Regions from separate parts of the Arthrobacter sp. 05L421 genome, predicted to be linked through region 2. Evidence: predicted binding sites of a transcription regulator. Region 2 holds the regulator's gene; each other region holds the start of a gene.
The links. The regulator LexA, encoded in region 2, represses DNA repair genes until DNA is damaged. The targets are predictions, from matches to a motif close to TCGAACANNTGTTCGA.
Positions count from the first base shown of each region.

Region 1: ruvA (Holliday junction branch migration protein RuvA) is a predicted target of LexA. The motif match lies at 2,726-2,741, and genes of this name have one in related genera.
Region 3: AC1DKQ_RS12445 (LysM peptidoglycan-binding domain-containing protein) is a predicted target of LexA. The motif match lies at 2,922-2,937, and genes of this name have one in related genera.

Region 1 covers NZ_JBFTOC010000032.1:20,728-26,735, forward strand. The annotation lists gene AC1DKQ_RS21150 (MurT ligase domain-containing protein) at 1-525, opposite strand, end outside; gene pdxT (pyridoxal 5'-phosphate synthase glutaminase subunit PdxT) at 618-1,319, shown strand; gene AC1DKQ_RS21160 (YebC/PmpR family DNA-binding transcriptional regulator) at 1,323-2,078, shown strand; gene ruvC (crossover junction endodeoxyribonuclease RuvC) at 2,110-2,688, shown strand; gene ruvA (Holliday junction branch migration protein RuvA) at 2,792-3,439, shown strand; gene ruvB (Holliday junction branch migration DNA helicase RuvB) at 3,432-4,580, shown strand; gene yajC (preprotein translocase subunit YajC) at 4,842-5,264, shown strand; gene secD (protein translocase subunit SecD) at 5,370-6,008, shown strand, end outside.
Region 2 covers NZ_JBFTOC010000004.1:48,901-54,908, reverse strand. The annotation lists gene AC1DKQ_RS06795 (ATP-dependent DNA helicase) at 1-1,664, shown strand, start outside; gene lexA (transcriptional repressor LexA) at 1,770-2,519, opposite strand; gene AC1DKQ_RS06785 (LysM peptidoglycan-binding domain-containing protein) at 3,114-3,458, shown strand; gene AC1DKQ_RS06780 (histidinol-phosphate transaminase) at 3,560-4,678, shown strand; gene hisB (imidazoleglycerol-phosphate dehydratase HisB) at 4,749-5,375, shown strand; gene hisH (imidazole glycerol phosphate synthase subunit HisH) at 5,372-6,008, shown strand, end outside.
Region 3 covers NZ_JBFTOC010000009.1:68,485-74,492, forward strand. The annotation lists gene AC1DKQ_RS12440 (Stk1 family PASTA domain-containing Ser/Thr kinase) at 1-1,280, opposite strand, end outside; gene AC1DKQ_RS12445 (LysM peptidoglycan-binding domain-containing protein) at 1,384-2,796, opposite strand; gene AC1DKQ_RS12450 (Rv2175c family DNA-binding protein) at 3,104-3,457, shown strand; gene AC1DKQ_RS12455 (polyprenyl synthetase family protein) at 3,583-4,677, opposite strand; gene AC1DKQ_RS12460 (hypothetical protein) at 4,674-5,201, opposite strand; gene dinB (DNA polymerase IV) at 5,317-6,008, shown strand, end outside.

The DNA.
Region 1 (6,008 bases), on a different contig from region 2:
GATCCGGGCCACACGGGGGTCCTCGCGGTTAAGGACTACGGTCCCGGTGGTCTTGGACGCGATGTGCTGGAGCAGCTCGGCGGTCTTGTCGATCTCGCCGAAGCGGTCCAACTGGTCGCGGAGGACGTTCAGCAGGAGGCTGTACCGCGGCGGGACCTTGTTGACGAAGTGCACGGCATGCGCCTCATCCAGTTCCAGGACCGCGACGTCGGCATCGAGCCGGCCACGCCAGTCCACCTCGCCCAAGAGCGCCGCGGCCACGCCGCGGGTGAAGTTGCTGCCGGTGCGGTTCGTGAAAACCTTCAGTCCCTGGCTCTCCAGCAGTTCCACCACCATCTTCGTGGTGGTGGTTTTCCCGTTCGTGCCACTGACGACGGCGACGCCCAGCGGCAGCGTGGACAGTGTCCGCCGCATGAAATCGGGGTCGATTTTTTCGACAACAAGCCCGGGAAGGGCCGAGCCTCCGCCCCTGAGCCGGGAGACCCGGCGGACGAGTTTGCCGAGCGGAACGCTGAAGTAAAGCATGCTCTGTAATATATCCCAGCAGCGGCATGGAACCCGGACGCCCGGGGCTGGTGCATGCGTCCCCGCGCATGCCAGCCCATTATGCTGTGGGGATGACCACCCCCTCTTTTTCCCCTGAATCCCGCGTGGGAACAGGGCTCCGGATCGGCGTCCTGGCGCTGCAGGGCGATTTCCGTGAGCATCTTCACGCCGTGGAAACCGCCGGTGCCACCGGCGTCGGGATCCGCCGCCCCGCCGAGCTTGACGGCCTGGACGGCCTGATCATCCCCGGCGGCGAATCGACCACGATTGACAAGCTCTCCAGGATTTTCGGGCTCCGGGATCCGCTGCGCGAAGCCATCCAGTCCGGCCTTCCCGTCTACGGCTCGTGTGCCGGGATGATCCTGCTGGCGGACGAGATCGCGGACCCCGCGACGGACCTCGCCGGGAACCCACAGCAGACCTTCGGTGGGCTCGACATCACCGTGCGCCGCAACGCCTTTGGCCGGCAGCGCGAGTCCTTCGAGACGGATCTCGACTTCAGGGGGCTCGAGTTCAGCGCCGTCACCGGGGCTGTGGCTCCGGTCCACGCCGTCTTCATCCGCGGGCCCTGGGTGGAGCGCGTCGGCGACGGCGTCGAAGTCCTCGCCCAGGTGGAACCGTCCAAAGCCGGCCACCCCGAATCTCTGGACGGGACGGCTAGAATTGTTGCAGTGCGTTCCGGCAAGCTGCTGGCCACCTCCTTCCACCCGGAAGTGACGGGGGAGAAGCGCGTGCATGAACTGTTTATTCGAATGATCAGAGGGGAAGCGTAAAGCATGTCAGGCCACTCCAAATGGGCGACGACCAAGCATAAGAAGGCCATCCTTGATAGCCGCCGGGCCAAGTCGTTCGCCAAGCTGATCAAGAACATCGAAGTCGCCGCGCGCATGGGCGGCCCTGACCTGTCCGGCAACCCGAGCCTGGAACTGGCCGTGACCAAGGCCAAGAAGACTTCGGTTCCCGCTGACAATATCGACCGCGCCATCAAGCGCGGCGCCGGTCTCACCGGCGAGGTCGTGGACTACACCGAGATCATGTACGAGTGCCGAGGCCCGCAGGGCTCTGCTCTGCTGATCGAGTGCCTCACGGACAACAAGAACCGCGCCGCCTCCGAGGTCCGGCTCGCGATCTCCCGCAACGGCGGCACGATCGCCGATCCCGGGTCGGTCAGCTACCTCTTCAGCCGCAAGGGCGTGGTCTCGCTGCCGAAGAACGGCCTCACCGAGGACGACGTGCTGATGGCAGTCCTCGACGCCGGGGCCGAGGAAGTCAAGGACAACGGCGAGACCTTCGAGATCCATTCCGAGCCGACCGACCTCCAGGCCATCCGCGATGCCCTCAAGGAAGCCGGAATCGAGTACGACACCGATGAGGCGGAGTTCGTGCCGTCGATGCAGGTGCCGCTGGACCTCGAGGCCGCGAAGAAGTTCATGAAGCTCGTGGACGCATTGGAAGAACTCGACGACGTCCAGAACGTCTACAGCAACGCCGACCTCAGCGACGAAGTGCAGGCCGCACTGGAAGCCGAGTGACACGCTCACACAATGATTTTGAGGCCCGGTCTTGACCCTGCGCGTCCTGGGGGTTGACCCGGGCCTCACCCGTTGCGGGATCGGCGTCGTCGACGTCGAAAGGAACCGGAGGGCCACAATGGTGGCCTTCGGTGTGGTGGGAACCTCGCCTGAGGAGAGCCTGGACCAGCGGCTGCTGGTCATCGCCACGTCCATCGACGAGTGGCTGGACAAGTACGAACCGCACGTCCTCGCCGTCGAGCGGGTCTTTTCCCAGCTCAACGTCAGCACGGTCATGGGCGTGGCGCAGGCCTCCGGCGTGGTCATTGCGGCCGCCGCGCGCCGCGGCATCCCGGTGGCGCTTCACACCCCGTCCGAGGTCAAGGCCGCCGTGACGGGAAGCGGAACCTCGAACAAGGACGCCGTCACGAAGCTGGTGACCAAGATCCTCCGGCTGGACGCGCCCCCGCGCCCGGCCGACGCAGCCGACGCCCTGGCACTGGCCATTACCCACGCCTGGCGGGCCGGCAGCGGCGCCGCCGTGGCGACGACGGGGCCGGGCAGCCAGTCCCTCACACCGGCCCAGCGGGCGTGGGCCGACGCGGAGGCAAAAGCGCGCCGTGCGCGCTGAATGTCCGCCTGTCCCTCCATGGAACTTGGTAGGGTATTCGTAGATATGTTCGGATAGCCGGGTTTCCCGGCTTTGGTTTTACTGTTATCCCAGGAGCCCGGCCTTGATCAGTTTTCTTCGCGGAACCGTTGCGCATGTTGGCCTGTCCTCCGCCGTTATCGACCTCAACGGCGCCGGCATGAGCGTCAACGCCACGCCGCAGACCCTCAGCAGCCTGCGGGTGGGGGATGAGGGGAAACTCTTCACGTCCCTGATCGTGCGGGAAGACTCGCTGACCCTGTTCGGTTTCGCCAGCGATGACGAGCGCGAAGTGTTCGACATCCTGCTCAGCGTCAGCGGCGTCGGTCCCCGTCTGGCCTTGGCCGTTCTGGCCGTCCACGAGCCGGAAGCCATCCGGGTGGCCGCCCACTCCGGCGACGGCAAGGCCTTCACGAAGGTCCCCGGAATTGGACCGAAGGTGGCCGGCCGGATCGTGCTGGAACTCGCCGGTAAGCTCGTGCCGCACGGCACCGCCGGCGCGCCGGCCTCCGCAGCGGTTTCCGCGGAATCCGTCTGGAAGCCGCAGGTCGTCGCCGCAATGATCAGCCTGGGCTGGTCCGAAAAGGATGCCACGGCCAGCATCGACAAATCCCTGGCCGATTCCCCTGAACTGGCCGCGAAGGGCAATGTGGCGGAGATCCTCCGCGCGACGCTGCGCTGGCTGGGACAGGACGGCGCCCGCGCCGGAAACCGGGTAGGCGCGCGTGGCTGAGCCATCGATTACCGCCGGGGGAGAGGAACCGGAGGAGCGGGTCATCGAAGCCGCCCTGCGGCCCAAGAACCTGCACGACTTCGTGGGCCAGCACCGGGTCCGCAAGCAACTGTCTCTCGTCCTGGAGGCCTCGCGGATGCGCGGCCGCAGCGCGGACCATGTACTCCTCTCCGGCCCTCCCGGCCTGGGCAAGACCACGCTGTCCATGATCATCGCCGCCGAAATGAACGTCCCGCTGCGGATCAGCAGCGGCCCGGCCATCCAGCACGCGGGCGACCTCGCGGCCATCCTGTCCTCCCTCTCTGAAGGCGAGGTACTGTTCCTGGACGAAATCCACCGGATGTCCCGGCCGGCCGAGGAAATGCTGTATATGGCGATGGAAGATTTCCGCGTCGACATCGTCGTCGGAAAAGGCGCGGGCGCCACTGCCATCCCGCTTGAACTGCCGCCCTTCACTCTGGTGGGCGCCACCACGCGCGCCGGCCTGCTTCCCGGGCCGCTCCGGGACCGCTTCGGTTTCACCGGCCACCTTGAGTTTTACTCCGTCGAAGAGCTGGAACTGGTCCTGCGCCGCTCCGCCGGCCTGCTGGACCTGAAGGTCAACTCGGCCGGTTTCAGCGAGATCGCCGGCCGGTCACGGGGCACACCGCGCATCGCCAACCGGCTCCTGCGCCGGGTCCGGGACTGGGCACTCGTTCACGGCATCGAACAAATTGATGCCCGGGCGGCATCCGCGGCCCTGGACATGTACGAGGTAGACAAGCGTGGCCTGGACCGGCTGGACCGTGCCGTTCTCGAGGCGCTCATTACCAAGTTCGGCGGTGGGCCGGTGGGGCTGTCCACGCTCGCGATCGCCGTCGGCGAGGAAACGGAGACCGTGGAGACGGTCGCCGAACCCTACCTGGTGCGGGAGGGGCTGCTGGGCCGGACCCCGCGCGGCCGCATTGCCTTGGCGCCTGCCTGGACGCACCTGGGATTCGCTGTCCCTGCCGGCGTCTTCGGCCAGGATCCGCTGGAGCTGTTCCAGGCCCAAGAGCTGGCAGACGAGCCTGGCGATGAACCGGGCGAGGGCCCGCAGGGCGAATCCGGCGTGGGCCTTGCTGAAGAAACCGGTCCCCAGCGGATCAGAAATAGCCGCTAGCACCGTACTTTCAGCTTTTCCCTTTAGACTGGTATGACGCTCGGCACGTTCGGGTTTTGTTTCCGTGGGCGGAGAGCAGGTAGCCGCCGGCGGTTTGGGGATGGTCTCTCTGCCAGCTTGCTGCGCAGACCCTTGCCCGCGCCGCCCGGAGCAAACGGACGTTGCTGAAAAACAGCTATGCAAGTACAGAACGGAACAATCTCTGTGTTCGGACTTATTTCTGCCCAGACCCAGCCGCAGGCCGGCGGCGGCATCGACATCATGACGATTCTCCTCTTCGTCCTGCTCGGACTTTTCGTCTTCATGATGTTCCGCCGCAACAAGAAGACCCAGCAGCAGCAGGCCAAGCTTCAGTCCAAGTTTGAGCCCGGTGTGGAGGTTATGACGAGCTTCGGGCTGTTCGGCCGGATCGTCAACATCGATGAGGCTGAGAACAAGGTCACTCTGGAGCTGTCCCCGGGCAACACCGCCACCGTGCACCGCCAGGCTGTCACCAAGATTGTGGAGCCGGTTGTTGCGGCCGAGGAGCCGTCGGTTGTTCCCGATGACGCCTCCTCGCTGACCACTGACAAGCTGGGCGCTGAGGGCACGGACGCCATCGCCCCTGTCCAGGACGCACCGCGCAATGAAACTCCCGAGGAAACCCTGGGCCGCCTCAACGACGAAGGCAAAAAAGACAGCTAGTCTGCCTAACTGAGCTATCCCGCGAAGCAACGGTTGCGGGCATCCGTCGGTGGGGGCCAAGAGCCCGCGCCGGCGGATCCGCCGTAAATAATAGAAAGATCGACAATGGCACGTACTGGCCCCAAATATTCAGCCATCAGGATGCTGGTCTGGCTTGGCGTAATCATCGCCGCCATGACCGCTGTCCTGGCAGGCGGCACGATTGCCGGCCAGGCGGGCTGGGCTCCAAAGCTCGCTCTGGACCTTGAAGGCGGCACCCAGATGATCCTGGCGCCCAAGGTTGAGGGCGGTTCGGGTATTACCGAAGACCAGCTCAACCAGGCCGTGGCGATCATCCGCCAGCGCGTGGACGGCTCGGGCGTCGCGGAAGCGGAAATCAGCACGCAGTCCGGACGCAACGTCGTCGTCAGCCTCCCGGGAACTCCTGCCAAGGAAACCCGTGCGCTGATCCAGGCCTCCGCCGACATGAACTTCCGCCCGGTTATCCAGACGGGGCCCGGCGCAGCCGTGCCTGTGGCGTCCCGGACCCCTGAGGCCCAGCTGCCGAAGCCGACGGCGGCACCCGCCAACAGCAGCGACGAGAACTGGGTTACCCCCGAGATTTACAAGCAGTTTGAGGCGCTCGACTGCGACAAACCCTCCCAGGACAAGCAGCAGCGTTCCGACCCGACCAAGCCGCTGGTGACCTGTGAGCCGGCTTCGGCCAAATCGCCGGCCATCAAGTACATCCTTGGCCCGGTTGAG
Region 2 (6,008 bases):
AGGGCGGGTTCCCGTCCGAGGAACCTTCCGAGGGACAGCTGTTTTCCCTCGGGGAGGACACCAGCGTGCCGCATTTCGCCGCCGCACTTGGCGGGCCGTCCTCGCAAATGGGCAAGGAAGTCGTCCGCCTGCGCGAATGGGCCGAGGGGACCGCAACGGGGGACCGCGACGAGCTCATGCCCGGCGTCACGGACCGGGCCTGGCGCCAGGTCTCGGTCACCTCCATGGAGTGCCTCGGCGCGCAGAAGTGCCCGCTCGCGGCCGAATGTTTCAGCGAGCTTGCCCGGCAGAACGCCGCCGACGCCGACGTCGTGGTCACCAACCACGCCATGCTCGCCGTCAGCGCCTTCGAAGGCCTGGCGGTGCTGCCCGAGTACGACGTCGTGGTGGTAGATGAAGCGCACGAACTGCAGGACCGCGTCACGGGTGCTGTATCCGGTCAGCTCTCGGTGGCGATGGTGCACGCCGCCGCGTCCGGGGCCCGGAAGCACACGGGCATCACGGTGGACGCGCTGAACAATGCCGCCGCCCACCTGGAGCTGGCCATCGACGGCGTCCCGAGCGGGTTGATGCCTAACGGGCTGAACAGCGAGCAACTGGACTGCATCGACCAGCTCCGCGACGCGTGCCGCGCCGCCCTGTCTGATTCGAAGGGGGACAGCTCCGTGTCGGCCGACGGCGGACGCCAGCTGGCCCGGTCACGCCTGATGGTCATCCTGGAACTCTGTGAGCGCCTCTTGGCCGCGCGCGAAAACCGCGAAGTGGTGTGGTTCTCCCGCAACAGCAGCTTCGACCCGGCGCAGGGCTACTCCCAGCCGGACGAGAGCTCGCCGGCCTTGATCAATGTTGCCCCGTTGAGCGTCGCGGGGCGTCTGCGCGAGGGTTTGTTCGCGGACCACACCGTCATCCTGACCTCAGCCACGCTGGCTATCGGCGCTGCCTTCGAACCTGCTGCCGGCGGTCTTGGCCTCGTTGGCAACGGCGCCCCGAGCTGGACCGGCGTCGACGTCGGATCCCCCTTCGACTATCCGAAGCAGGGCATCCTCTACGTCGCCCGGCACCTGCCCAAGCCCGGCCGCGGAACGTCCCCCGAGGCCTTGGACGAACTCGAGAAGCTGATCCGCGCTTCCGGCGGCGGTGCCTTGTGCCTGTTTTCCTCCCGGCGCGCAGCGGAGGAAGCCGCGGAGGCCATGCGGCCCCGACTGGGCCTCAGCATCCTGTGCCAGGGGGAGTCGACCATGACGGCGCTCGTGCGGCAGTTTGCGGACGAGCCGGACACCTGTTTGTTCGGCACGATGTCCCTCTGGCAGGGCGTCGACGTTCCCGGAGTGTCCTGCCGGCTGGTGGTCATTGACCGGATACCGTTCCCGCGGCCGGACGATCCGCTGATGACGGCACGCTCGCGGGCCGTCGCCCAGGCCGGCGGCAACGGCTTCATGTCCGTCTCGGCCACGCACGCCGCCATTCGGCTCGCGCAGGGCGCCGGACGGCTGATCCGCTCGACGTCGGACAAGGGAGTTGTGGCGGTGCTGGATTCGCGGCTATCCACGGAGCGCTACGGCGGATTCCTCCGCGCCGCGCTGCCGCCGTTCTGGCCCACCACCGATTCGTCGATAGCCATGGCGGCCTTGGAGCGCCTGGCGAAGGACTCCGCGAAGGGCTGAGTCCCAAGCTGAACCAGGAGCCGACCATCCTCGATGACGCGGCGACTCTGAGGGCCGGCGACTCTGAGGGCTGGCGACTCTGCCAGGGCGGCCCGACAGGGACGGCTAAAGGGAGCGGAGTACCGAGACGACCTTGCCCATGATGACGGCGTGGTCACCGAGGATTGGCTCGTACTGGGTGTTTTGCGGCAACAGCCAGGTGTGGCCGTCCCGCTGGCGGAAGGTCTTGACCGTGGCTTCGTCGTCCAGCAGTGCGGCAACGATGTCGCCGTTCACGGCATCACCCTGGCGGCGGACAACCACCCAGTCGCCGTCGCAGATGGCGGCATCGATCATCGAGTCGCCCGCCACCTTGAGCATGAAGAGTTCGCCATGGCCCACGAGCTGTCGGGGCAGCGGCATGACATCCTCCACCACCTGGTCCGCGAGGATCGGCCCGCCGGCGGCGATGCGTCCGACAAGCGGCACCATTGCAGTGTCCGTGGCGCTGGCGAGTTCAGTCACTGACAGGCCGCCGACGGCCCGCAGGCCACTGGACTTCTCGACACCCGAAATCGGGGTGGTTCCCTCGTCCAACGTCAGCGGCATGAGCACTTCCATAGCCCGCGGGCGCTTCGGATCGCGCCGCAGGTAGCCGAGCTTTTCAAGCTGGGAGAGCTGATGGGTCACGCTCGACAGGCTGGCCAATCCGACGGTGTCGCCGATCTCGCGCATGGACGGCGGGTAGCCCTTGTCCGTGACGGACCGCTGGATGGTCTCCAGGATTTTCTTTTGCCGGGGGGTGAGGCTCTTGGGCGCCCGGGCGGGCTGCGGGCTCCGTGAGGTGGCCCTGCCGCCGGTGGCTTGTGCTGCCATGTTCGCCAATGCCTTTCCGTTCCACCCGGCTGCCGTGGCTGCTGTCACCGGGAACTTCCGGTCTGAAATGTCAGACCCTGCTGATCAACTACTGATGATGTCCCGCAGGGAGTTCATCAGTGGTTGTCCTGTCCCTCAAAAATAGGCCAGCCGCAAGGCTTTTTCAAACATTTGTTCTAGCGAGTCTCGACATCGTTCGTTAGTAAGTGCTAAAACAGAACAAGCAGAGTTCGAATATGTGTTCGAGTTTCGAGTTTTCACTTCGGATCTGGTGTTCGGTTCTATGTTCGAAGGTTCGGCCGGTTGGCGGCGAGTACGTGGAGTACGCCGGGCGGCACCGTATGGTCCAGGAGGGCTCAGTTCATGTCAGCTTCAAACGCGTTTCAAGGCACGTTCGTTCAGGGTGTCACGAATCACCACCGCAGTGCAGGTGCCAGTGGGGTGGCGGATTTCGGCAGCATCGACCAGGGCAACATCGGCCACGGAGGTGTCGGCCAGGGAGGTGCCGACCGGGGAAGCGTCCGTCACGGCAATGTGTACCCGCTCAACGCCGGCCCCCGCATTTCCCCGACGTCGCCTGCACCGCGAGGGGCGATGGCCGCTGGTTCCGCCGGCCGGCCGAAGCAAGCGCCGCTGCGGCTCACCCGGCGCGGACGCTTCGTCTTCTTCGGCGTCCCGCTGATCCTGCTGACGGCGCTCATTCTGTCATTCAGTGGATTCCTCAACGCGCCTGCGAAGGCGGCGGATTCCGCGGATCAGCTCTCGGTGACGCCGACCATTACCGTCACGGTGCAGCCGGGGGAGTCCCTCTGGGCCATTGCAGGGTCCGTGGCCCCGGACCGGGATCCCCGCGACGTCGTGGCCGATATCGTGCAGCTGAACAACCTGGACGCCGCGCGTGTGCTGCCGGGCCAGCAGCTGTTCGTCCCGTCCAAATAGAGTCTGGCAAGCCAAGTACCTGCCCCCAACTAACCTCCCCCAATTGCCGTCGCAGGCGTCACAGTTTCAGCGCCCGTGCCGCTACCACTTAAACTGGTCGAGTGACTGACCAGCTTGAGCGCCTCAACCGACTGCCCCTCCGAACCAATCTGCGTGGCCTGCGTCCGTATGGCGCACCGCAGCTGGACGTCCCTATCCTGCTCAACGTCAACGAGAACACCCATGGCGTTCCGGCCGATGTCCGCGCGGCAATCACCGAGGCCGTCAGCGCCGCCGCCGCAGGGCTGAACCGGTATCCGGACCGCGAGTTCACCGAATTGCGCGAAGCCCTCGCCGAATACCTTGGCCATGGCCTGGACGCGGAGAATATCTGGGCCGCGAACGGTTCCAACGAAGTCCTTCAGCAGATCCTCCAGGCATTCGGCGGCCCCGGCCGGACGGCCCTTGGGTTTCCTCCCACGTATTCGATGTACCCGCTGCTGGCCTCCGGCACGGACACCGAATACATCGTCGGTGCCCGAGCGGCGGACTACGGGCTCAGCGCGGAATCGGCGGCCCGGCAGGTCCGCGAGCTGCAGCCCAACATCGTTTTCCTCTGCTCCCCGAACAACCCCACCGGCACGGGGCTGGGGCTTGATGTCGTCGAGGCCGTCTATGACGCCGGCGAGGCCAGTCAAACCATCGTGATCGTGGACGAGGCTTACCACGAGTTCGCCCACGACGGCACGCCCAGCGCCCTCACCCTGTTGCCCGGCCGGGAACGGCTCATCGTCTCGCGCACCATGAGCAAGGCCTTCGCCCTCGCCGGCGCGCGGCTCGGCTACATGGCCGCGGCCCCGGAGGTCGCGGACGCCCTGCGCCTGGTCCGTCTCCCGTACCACCTCTCCGCCATCACCCAGGCCGCGGCCCTGGCCGCCCTGCGCCACCGGGGGGCACTCATGGCGGACGTCGAGGACATCAAACGCCAGCGCGACAGGATCGTCTCCGAACTGACGCGGCTGGGGCTGAGGCCGGCCGCCTCCGATTCCAACTACGTGTTCTTCGGCGGTCTGGAGAATCCCCACGAGGTCTGGCAGGGCATGCTGGACGCCGGTGTCCTCATCCGCGACGTCGGCATTCCGGGGCACCTTCGCGTGACCGCCGGCACTGAGACGGAAACCACAGCCTTCCTTGAGGCCCTTGAAAGCATCCTGAACGGCTCCGCAAAGCCGCAGGCCTAGACTTGGTGGGGAGCCCGCGCGCCCCGCCGCACTGCCCAACACCCTGCCTTCTTCCAAAGGACACATCTACATGAGCAACATGGGATCCACCGCCGCCGAGGGCCGGACCGCACGCATGGAACGGACCACCACTGAGTCCTCGGTCCTGGTCGAGATCAACCTGGACGGCACCGGCGTTTCAGACATCAGCACGTCGGTCCCGTTCTATGACCACATGCTGACAGCCCTCAGCAAGCACTCCCTGATTGACATGACCGTCAAGGCCACCGGTGATACCCACATCGATGTGCACCACACTGTCGAGGACGTGGCCATCACGTTCGGCGAGGTGCTGCGGACCGCCCTGGGCAACAAGGCCGGAATCCGCCGGTTCGGCGAGGCCACCGTGCCCCTGGATGAGGCCCTCGCGCAAGCCGTCGTGGACGTCTCCGGCCGTCCCTACCTGGTCCACGCCGGGGAGCCGGCAGGCCAGGAATACCACCTGATCGGCGGCCACTTCACGGGCTCCCTGACCCGTCACGTCTTCGAGGCGATCACACTGCACGCCGGGATCTGCCTGCACATGAACGTCACCGCCGGGCGCGACCCCCACCACATCGTCGAGGCCCAGTTCAAGGCCTTTGCCCGGGCGCTGCGCGCAGCCGTCGAACCGGATCCCCGCGTCGAGGGCATCCCGTCCACAAAGGGTGCCTTGTGAGCGCCCCGCTGCTCCGCGACGGGGCCATCATCGATCCCGCCGCCGCGACCAAGCCGGTGTCCCCGGAGGGAAAGCCCACTGTTACGGTGCTGGACTACGGCTCCGGGAATGTCCGGTCCGCCGTCCGCGCGCTGGAGCGGGCAGGCGCCGAAGTCATCCTCAGTTCCAAGCCCGAAGACGTCCTTAACGCCGACGGCCTCGTCGTCCCCGGTGTCGGCGCCTTCGAAACCGTCATGCGCGAACTCAAAGCTGTTGACGCCATCCGCATGATCGGCCGCCGTGTCGCAGGAGGCCGCCCCGTGCTGGCCATCTGCGTTGGGCTCCAGGTGTTGTTCGAGGCCGGCGTCGAGCACGGCACCGAAGCGGAGGGCATGGGGGAGTGGCCTGGCAAGGTGGAGCTGCTGCCTGCCGACGTCGTGCCGCACATGGGCTGGAACACCGTCTCCGTCCCTGAGGGGTCCAAGCTGTTCGCCGGAGTCGAGGGCGAGCGCTTCTACTTCGTACACTCCTACGGTGTCCAGCAGTGGGACTTCGACGTCATCCAGCCGCGGATGGCCGCGCCGCTGGTCACCTGGTCCGACCACGGTGCCCCGTTCATCGCGGCTGTGGAAAACGGCCCGCTGTGCGCCACCC
Region 3 (6,008 bases), on a different contig from region 2:
TTCCCCTCGTGCAGGGTCTTGGTGGGCGTGGCCGCGGCGCGCTGGCGCGCCTTCTCCTCGTCCTTGTCCAGCCTGCGCTGGGCGCGTTTGCTGGGGGCTGCCGCGACTTGCGCCGGATCGCCGTCGTACCCGGCGGCGCCGTAAGCCGCCTCGTCCGGAGTGGACAACGGTCCGTAGGCCGGACGCCGCGGGGCGCGGGACATCACGGTGGTCGGGTTGCCGCTGGCGCGGGAGATCGTCTCGGTGGGCTGGACGAGGCTGCCGTACATTTCCGTGGGCATTTCGGTGGGCGCCGGCACGTAGGCTGTATTCTGTGCGTCCCGCACGGTCTGCTCGTCCGACGGCGGGCCGGTACCGCCGGGCGGCCGGCTTGGCGGGGCGGCCACGGCCGGCAGCGGGCTGCGAACGGCCGCCGGCGGCTGGAGGTCGAGTTCGGCGTCGCTGAGGTTGGTCCTGATGTGCCGGAGTTCGGACAACAGTGCGCTCCCGTCGACGGGGCGTTTGTCCGGGTCCCGGTCAGTGCACCACTGGACGAGTTCGTCGATCTCCGTGGCGAGCCCGGGCACCTCCAAGGATGGAGCCTCCACGGTGGAATTGACGTGCTGGTAGGCCACCTGGATGGGAACGTCGCCGTCGAACGGCTGCCGGCCAGTGATCATTTCGTACAGCATGATTCCGACCGAATAAATGTCGCTGCGGGCGTCTGCCTGTTTGCCCAGGACAAGTTCGGGGGAGATGTAGGCGACAGTCCCGATCAGGGCGCCGGTGCTCGTGGACGAGGAGATAGCGCGGGCCAAGCCGAAGTCGCCGAGCTTGATCCGCCCGTCGTCGGCGATCAGGACGTTTTCCGGCTTGATGTCCCGGTGGATCATTCCGGCGGCGTGCGCGGCGCCGAGTCCTTCGACCACAGGGTCGATCAGCGCCAGGGCCAGCCGCGGCGACAGGGCGCCCTTGTCATTGAGGACGTCCCGGAGCGTGTGGCCCTTGATGAATTCCATGACCAGGTAGGCGATCCGGCCGTCTTCGCCCTGGTCCAGGACGCCCACCACATGGGGATGGGAAAGGCGCGCGGCGGCCTTGGCCTCGCGCCCCAGCCGGTCGAGGAACTGCGGGTCATCGGCCAGATGGGGATGCAGCACCTTCAGCGCGACATCGCGCTCAAGGCGCTGGTCAGTGGCGAGGTACACGGTTGACATCCCGCCGCGGGCAAGCCTGGATTGAACCTGGTAGCGGTTGTCCACCAGGTTCCCTACGAGAGCGTCCTGCACGTAATCTTGCACCTTACAATCGTAGTCGCTGGACAGAAACGGGCCCGAATCAACATGCGATCCGGGCCCGTAGCGTCAATCTCCGTTGTAAAAGAGCTTGTGCTGGAGTCTTTATTTAGCCGAACAGGCGCTGGTTGGCCTTGATGGCGGCGACGTACCCCTTGGTGTCCTCGAACATGCCATTCTGGCTCACCGAGTACTGACCCTGGTAGTAGCCGGCGATCGCATTCTCGAGATCAGGGCTCGTGCGGACCAGTTGGCGGATGATCGCGACGCCTGCCGTGGCGTTGTCGTACGGATCCAGGAGGTTCAGCTTGCGGCCCACGAGATCGGAGGCCCACTGGCCCGAAGACGGGATGACCTGCATGGTGCCGATCGCATTGGCCGGTGACACCGCACGCTGGTCGAAGCCCGACTCCTGGTAGGCAAAGGCCAAGGCGAGGCTGGCGTCCACGCCCATGCGCCGTGCCGTGTCCGCCACGATGGACTTCATCTGCGTACGGCTGGGCACCGGCGAGGCGTTGAGCAGCGCCTTGTTCTGGTTGGCCGAGCTGACCACGGCGGCCGGGTAGCTGAAGCCGAGGAACGTGCTGGGCACGAGAGGCGTAGTGGCAGCAGGCTTGCTCGAGGCCGGTGCGATCGTCGACGCGCCGGGGATGACGAGCTTCTGGCCCGGGTAGATGATGCTCGACATCGTCAGCCGGTTGGCCGACAGGACGTCCGAGAGCCTGACGCCGTTGCGGGCCGCGATGCCGGAAAGGGTGTCGCCGGCCTTGATGGTGTACGAGCCCGAGCTGGCCGGCGCGGGCGCCGACGACGCGGGCTTTGTCGCCGGCTTTGTCGCGGTGGGAGCCGGGGTGCTGGAACCGCCGCCGACCTTCACCTTCTGGCCGGGATAGATCACGGAGCTCATGCCGAGCCCGTTCCACTTGAAGACCTCGGAAAGTCCGACGCCGTGGCGCGCGGCGATTCCGCCCAGCGTGTCGCCTGCTTTCACAACGTAGACGCGGCCGGCGCCTGAGGCGGAAGTAACAGAGGCAGACGCAACGGTGGCTGACGTTGACTTGGCCGGGGTGGCCGGCTTGGCTGCCGGGGCCGGCGTCGATCCCGTGAGCTTGATCTTCTGCCCCGGGTAGATGATGGTGTTCGCCTGCAGGTTGTTCAACTTCAACACGGCGAAAGTGTCCAGGCCGTAGCGGCCAGCAACGGCGCTGATGGTGTCGCCGCGGGCGATCGTGTAGACAGCGGGAACCGCAGACTTCGCGGGCCGCATGGCGCTTGGCAGCGATGCCGGGACGGAGGCGGAGGGGATCAGTGCCGCTTTGAGGGACGTCGCCGCGTCCGTCTTTGCCTGGGCACGCATGGCGGCCGCGAGGGTTGCCGGGACCGAACGCACACGCGGTTCGGCAGCGGCAGGCTGGGCAATCGCCAAGGAGGAAAGCATGACGGCGGGTAGCGCCGCCGTAGAAGCCGCTATTAGCGGCAGGCTGCGCCCCGGACGGAGCTGTGGCGAACGTGAGGTTGTCATTGGAAAGATCCTCTTCTCAGCGGCAACGCTGCGGTCAGGCCTGTAGAACTGGTGTTACCAGTGTGACAAAAGTTATTTCTGTTACAAATGTGATCTATGTGAATCTCTCATGAATTGGCAATTAGCACAAGAACTGTTTGACATTCTGCAAACCAGTCTCCGACGGAGTGTCGGCCAAATGGCGTCCATGCGTGGTCCCGCGCGGACCCGGGCGGCATCCGGGCGCACGGGACCGGCCATGGCCGCGGCCGTCATTTCTGCGGCTGCCGACTAGGCGGGGGGGCACCCGCCGTGGCAATCTTTATCCGTGAGTAATGTAGAAAGCCTCGTGGGCGAATGGCTGCCCCTGCCCGATGTCGCACAGCTTCTGAACGTATCTATTACCAAGGTCCATGCACTCCTGGACGAACGTGCGCTGGCGGCCGTGAGAATCGGCGACCGGCGCATCCGCTCCGTGCCTGCAGCTTTCATCCAGGACGGGCACGCAGTGGAGAGCCTGAAGGGCACCATTGTTGTCCTCTCGGACGCCGGATACTCCGATGAGGAACTGATCAACTGGCTCTTTACCCCGGACGAGTCCCTCCGCGGCCGGCCGATCGACGCCCTTCGGGAAGGGCGCAAGACCGAAATCCGCCGCCGGGCGCAGTCACTGGCCTGGTAGGAGCACGCCGGCAGCCTAGTGAGCCGGCAGCAGCATTAACAACGTGCCATGACGGGCCGTGTACAGCGCAAGCCGCTGTGCACGGCCCCACCGCTTTCCAGGCACCTTGGCCTGGCAGGGCCGGGCTAGGCGGCTCGGGAGACCGTGGCCTCTGCCAGCCTGCGGAGCGCGGTCTTGGGCAGCTCCTGAAGCGGCAGGAGGTCCAGGGCAGCGAAGGCCGCCTTGCCGAACTCCTCGATGAGTACTTCGGTAGCCTGGAGCGCACCGCAGTCCACGATGATCCGCCGGATCTCCTCGATGTCCGCGTCGCTGAGATCGGGACTGCCCAGTTTGGCGTCGATAAACTCTGATTCGGGCGCCGAGGCCTGGTCCAGGGCGAAAGCCACCAAGACCGTGCGCTTGCCCTCACGGAGATCGTCCCCGGCAGGTTTGCCCGTGGTGACGGGGTCGCCGAAAACGCCAAGGACATCGTCCCGCAGCTGGAATGCCTCACCGAGCGGCAGGGCGAAGGCGGAATAGCCGCGCAGCAGCTCATCACCGGCGCCGGCCAGGGCACCGCCCAGAGCGAGCGGGTGTTCGGTGGAGTACTTGGCCGACTTGAACCGGATGATGGACTGGGCCCGGCTGACTGCTCCGGCGCGGTCCCGCCTGGGCCCGGCGACCTCTTCCAGGATGTCCAGGTACTGCCCGGCCATCACTTCGGCCCGCATAAGGTTGAAGATCAGCCGTGCCGGGCTGCCGGAGGCGGCGCGGTGCCCGATTTCCGTGAACGATTCCTCACTGAAGGACAGGCAGAGATCCCCGGTCAGGATTGCTGCCGCGTGGCCGAACCGCTCGCTGTCCAGCGCCCAGCCCTGGGCCTCGTGCAGTTCGATGAACCGGCGGTGAACGCTCGGGCCGCCACGGCGGGTATCCGAGCGGTCAATAATGTCATCGTGAATCAGGGCCGCAGCCTGGAACAGCTCCAGGGCCGAGCCGGCCGTGACCACCTCGGCCGCGCCGGCCTCCCCGCCCGCGCCACGCCAGCCCCAGTAGCACATGAGCGCCCGCAGGCGCTTTCCGCCCGTGACCAGGTTTGAGATCGAGCCCATGAGCGGATCGATGTCCTGGGAGATCGAGGACATGACGGCCTGGCGGCTGGTCAGGAACTCCGTAAGCTTGCCGGCGACGGCGGCCACGTAGTCCGTCTGCTCGAGCCTCAGCTGTTCCGCGAGACTCACTTGACGGACTCGGCAGCGACGTTCGCACCGATCGTGAACGTGGACACACCAGTTGTCTGCATGACGGAGATGTTCACGGTTTCGTTGTCCCCGCGCAGGAAGTCCTTGGAGGGCAGGGCGCCCACGGTTTCACCGGGTACGGGCTTGAAGCCCTGTGCCTGCAGGGCCTTGGTGTAATAGGCCAGGGCATCGGCAGCGGGGGCAGTGATACTGCCGACCAGTGCCACGGTTGCCGGCACGGTGGTCTTATCCAAGCTGCTGGACACCACTTTGGCTCCGGGCATGAGCGGCAGGAGCTTCTGCGGGAAGCCGGGAACCAGGGCGCCGACCGTCGCCGATGTGCCGGGCTCCGCGGACGGACTGGGGGGAGCCGTAGTGGAGGACTGCGCAGATGCGGCCGGGTTTGCCGCCGACGACGTCGCCAGGCTCTCGGAGCTGGCAGGCGTGCATGCGGCCAAGGCCAAGAGCGTGCCCGCCGCCGCGATGGCCACTGTGGCACGTTTGCGCTGTCCAAATACCTTCACAGAGACTTTCCTCCTGGTGTTGAAGCGGAATCAGCCTCCAGTTTAGTCAGTCCCCGGGCATAGGATTGAAGACGTGGGGCCGGACGCAGACAATCAGCAGCGAGTGCAGAGGAATATGCACCCTCCGGGGCCGCCGAATGCGCAGCCCCATATCCAGCCTTCCGGCCGCCTGAGCGGGGAATCCCTGCTGGACCTTCGGCGCAGCAGCATCATGCACGTGGACATGGACGCGTTCTTTGTCTCGGTGGAGCTGCGCAGCCGTCCCGAGCTGAAGGGAAAGCCTGTGATTGTGGGCTACCCGGCCGACCGGTCCGTGGTGCTCTCGGCGTCCTACGAGGCCCGGGCATTTGGCGTCAGGTCAGCGATGCCCATGGTGGTGGCGGCACGAATGTGCCCTTCGGCTGCCATCATCGAACCTCGCCACAAGCTCTACTACGAAGTCTCCAGCCAGATCATGGAAATCTTTGGTTCGATCACGGACCTCGTCGAGCCGCTCAGCGTGGACGAGGCCTTCCTCGACGTCGGAGGAGCCATCCGCAGGCTTGGTCCGCCCCGTGAGATTGGGGAACTGATCCGGGCCCGCGTCTTCCGGGAATTGGGCATCACGGCGTCGGTGGGCATTGCCGCGAGCAAGTTTGTGGCCAAGATCGCATCCACCCGGTGCAAGCCAAACGGGCTGCTGCTGATCAAGCCTGAGGAAACGCTCACGTACCTGCACAGCCTTCCTGTCAGCGCGCTCTGGGGCGTCGGCGGCAAGACCGTCGAAGTGCTGGCCCGCATGGGCGTCCGGACGGTAGCGGACGTCGC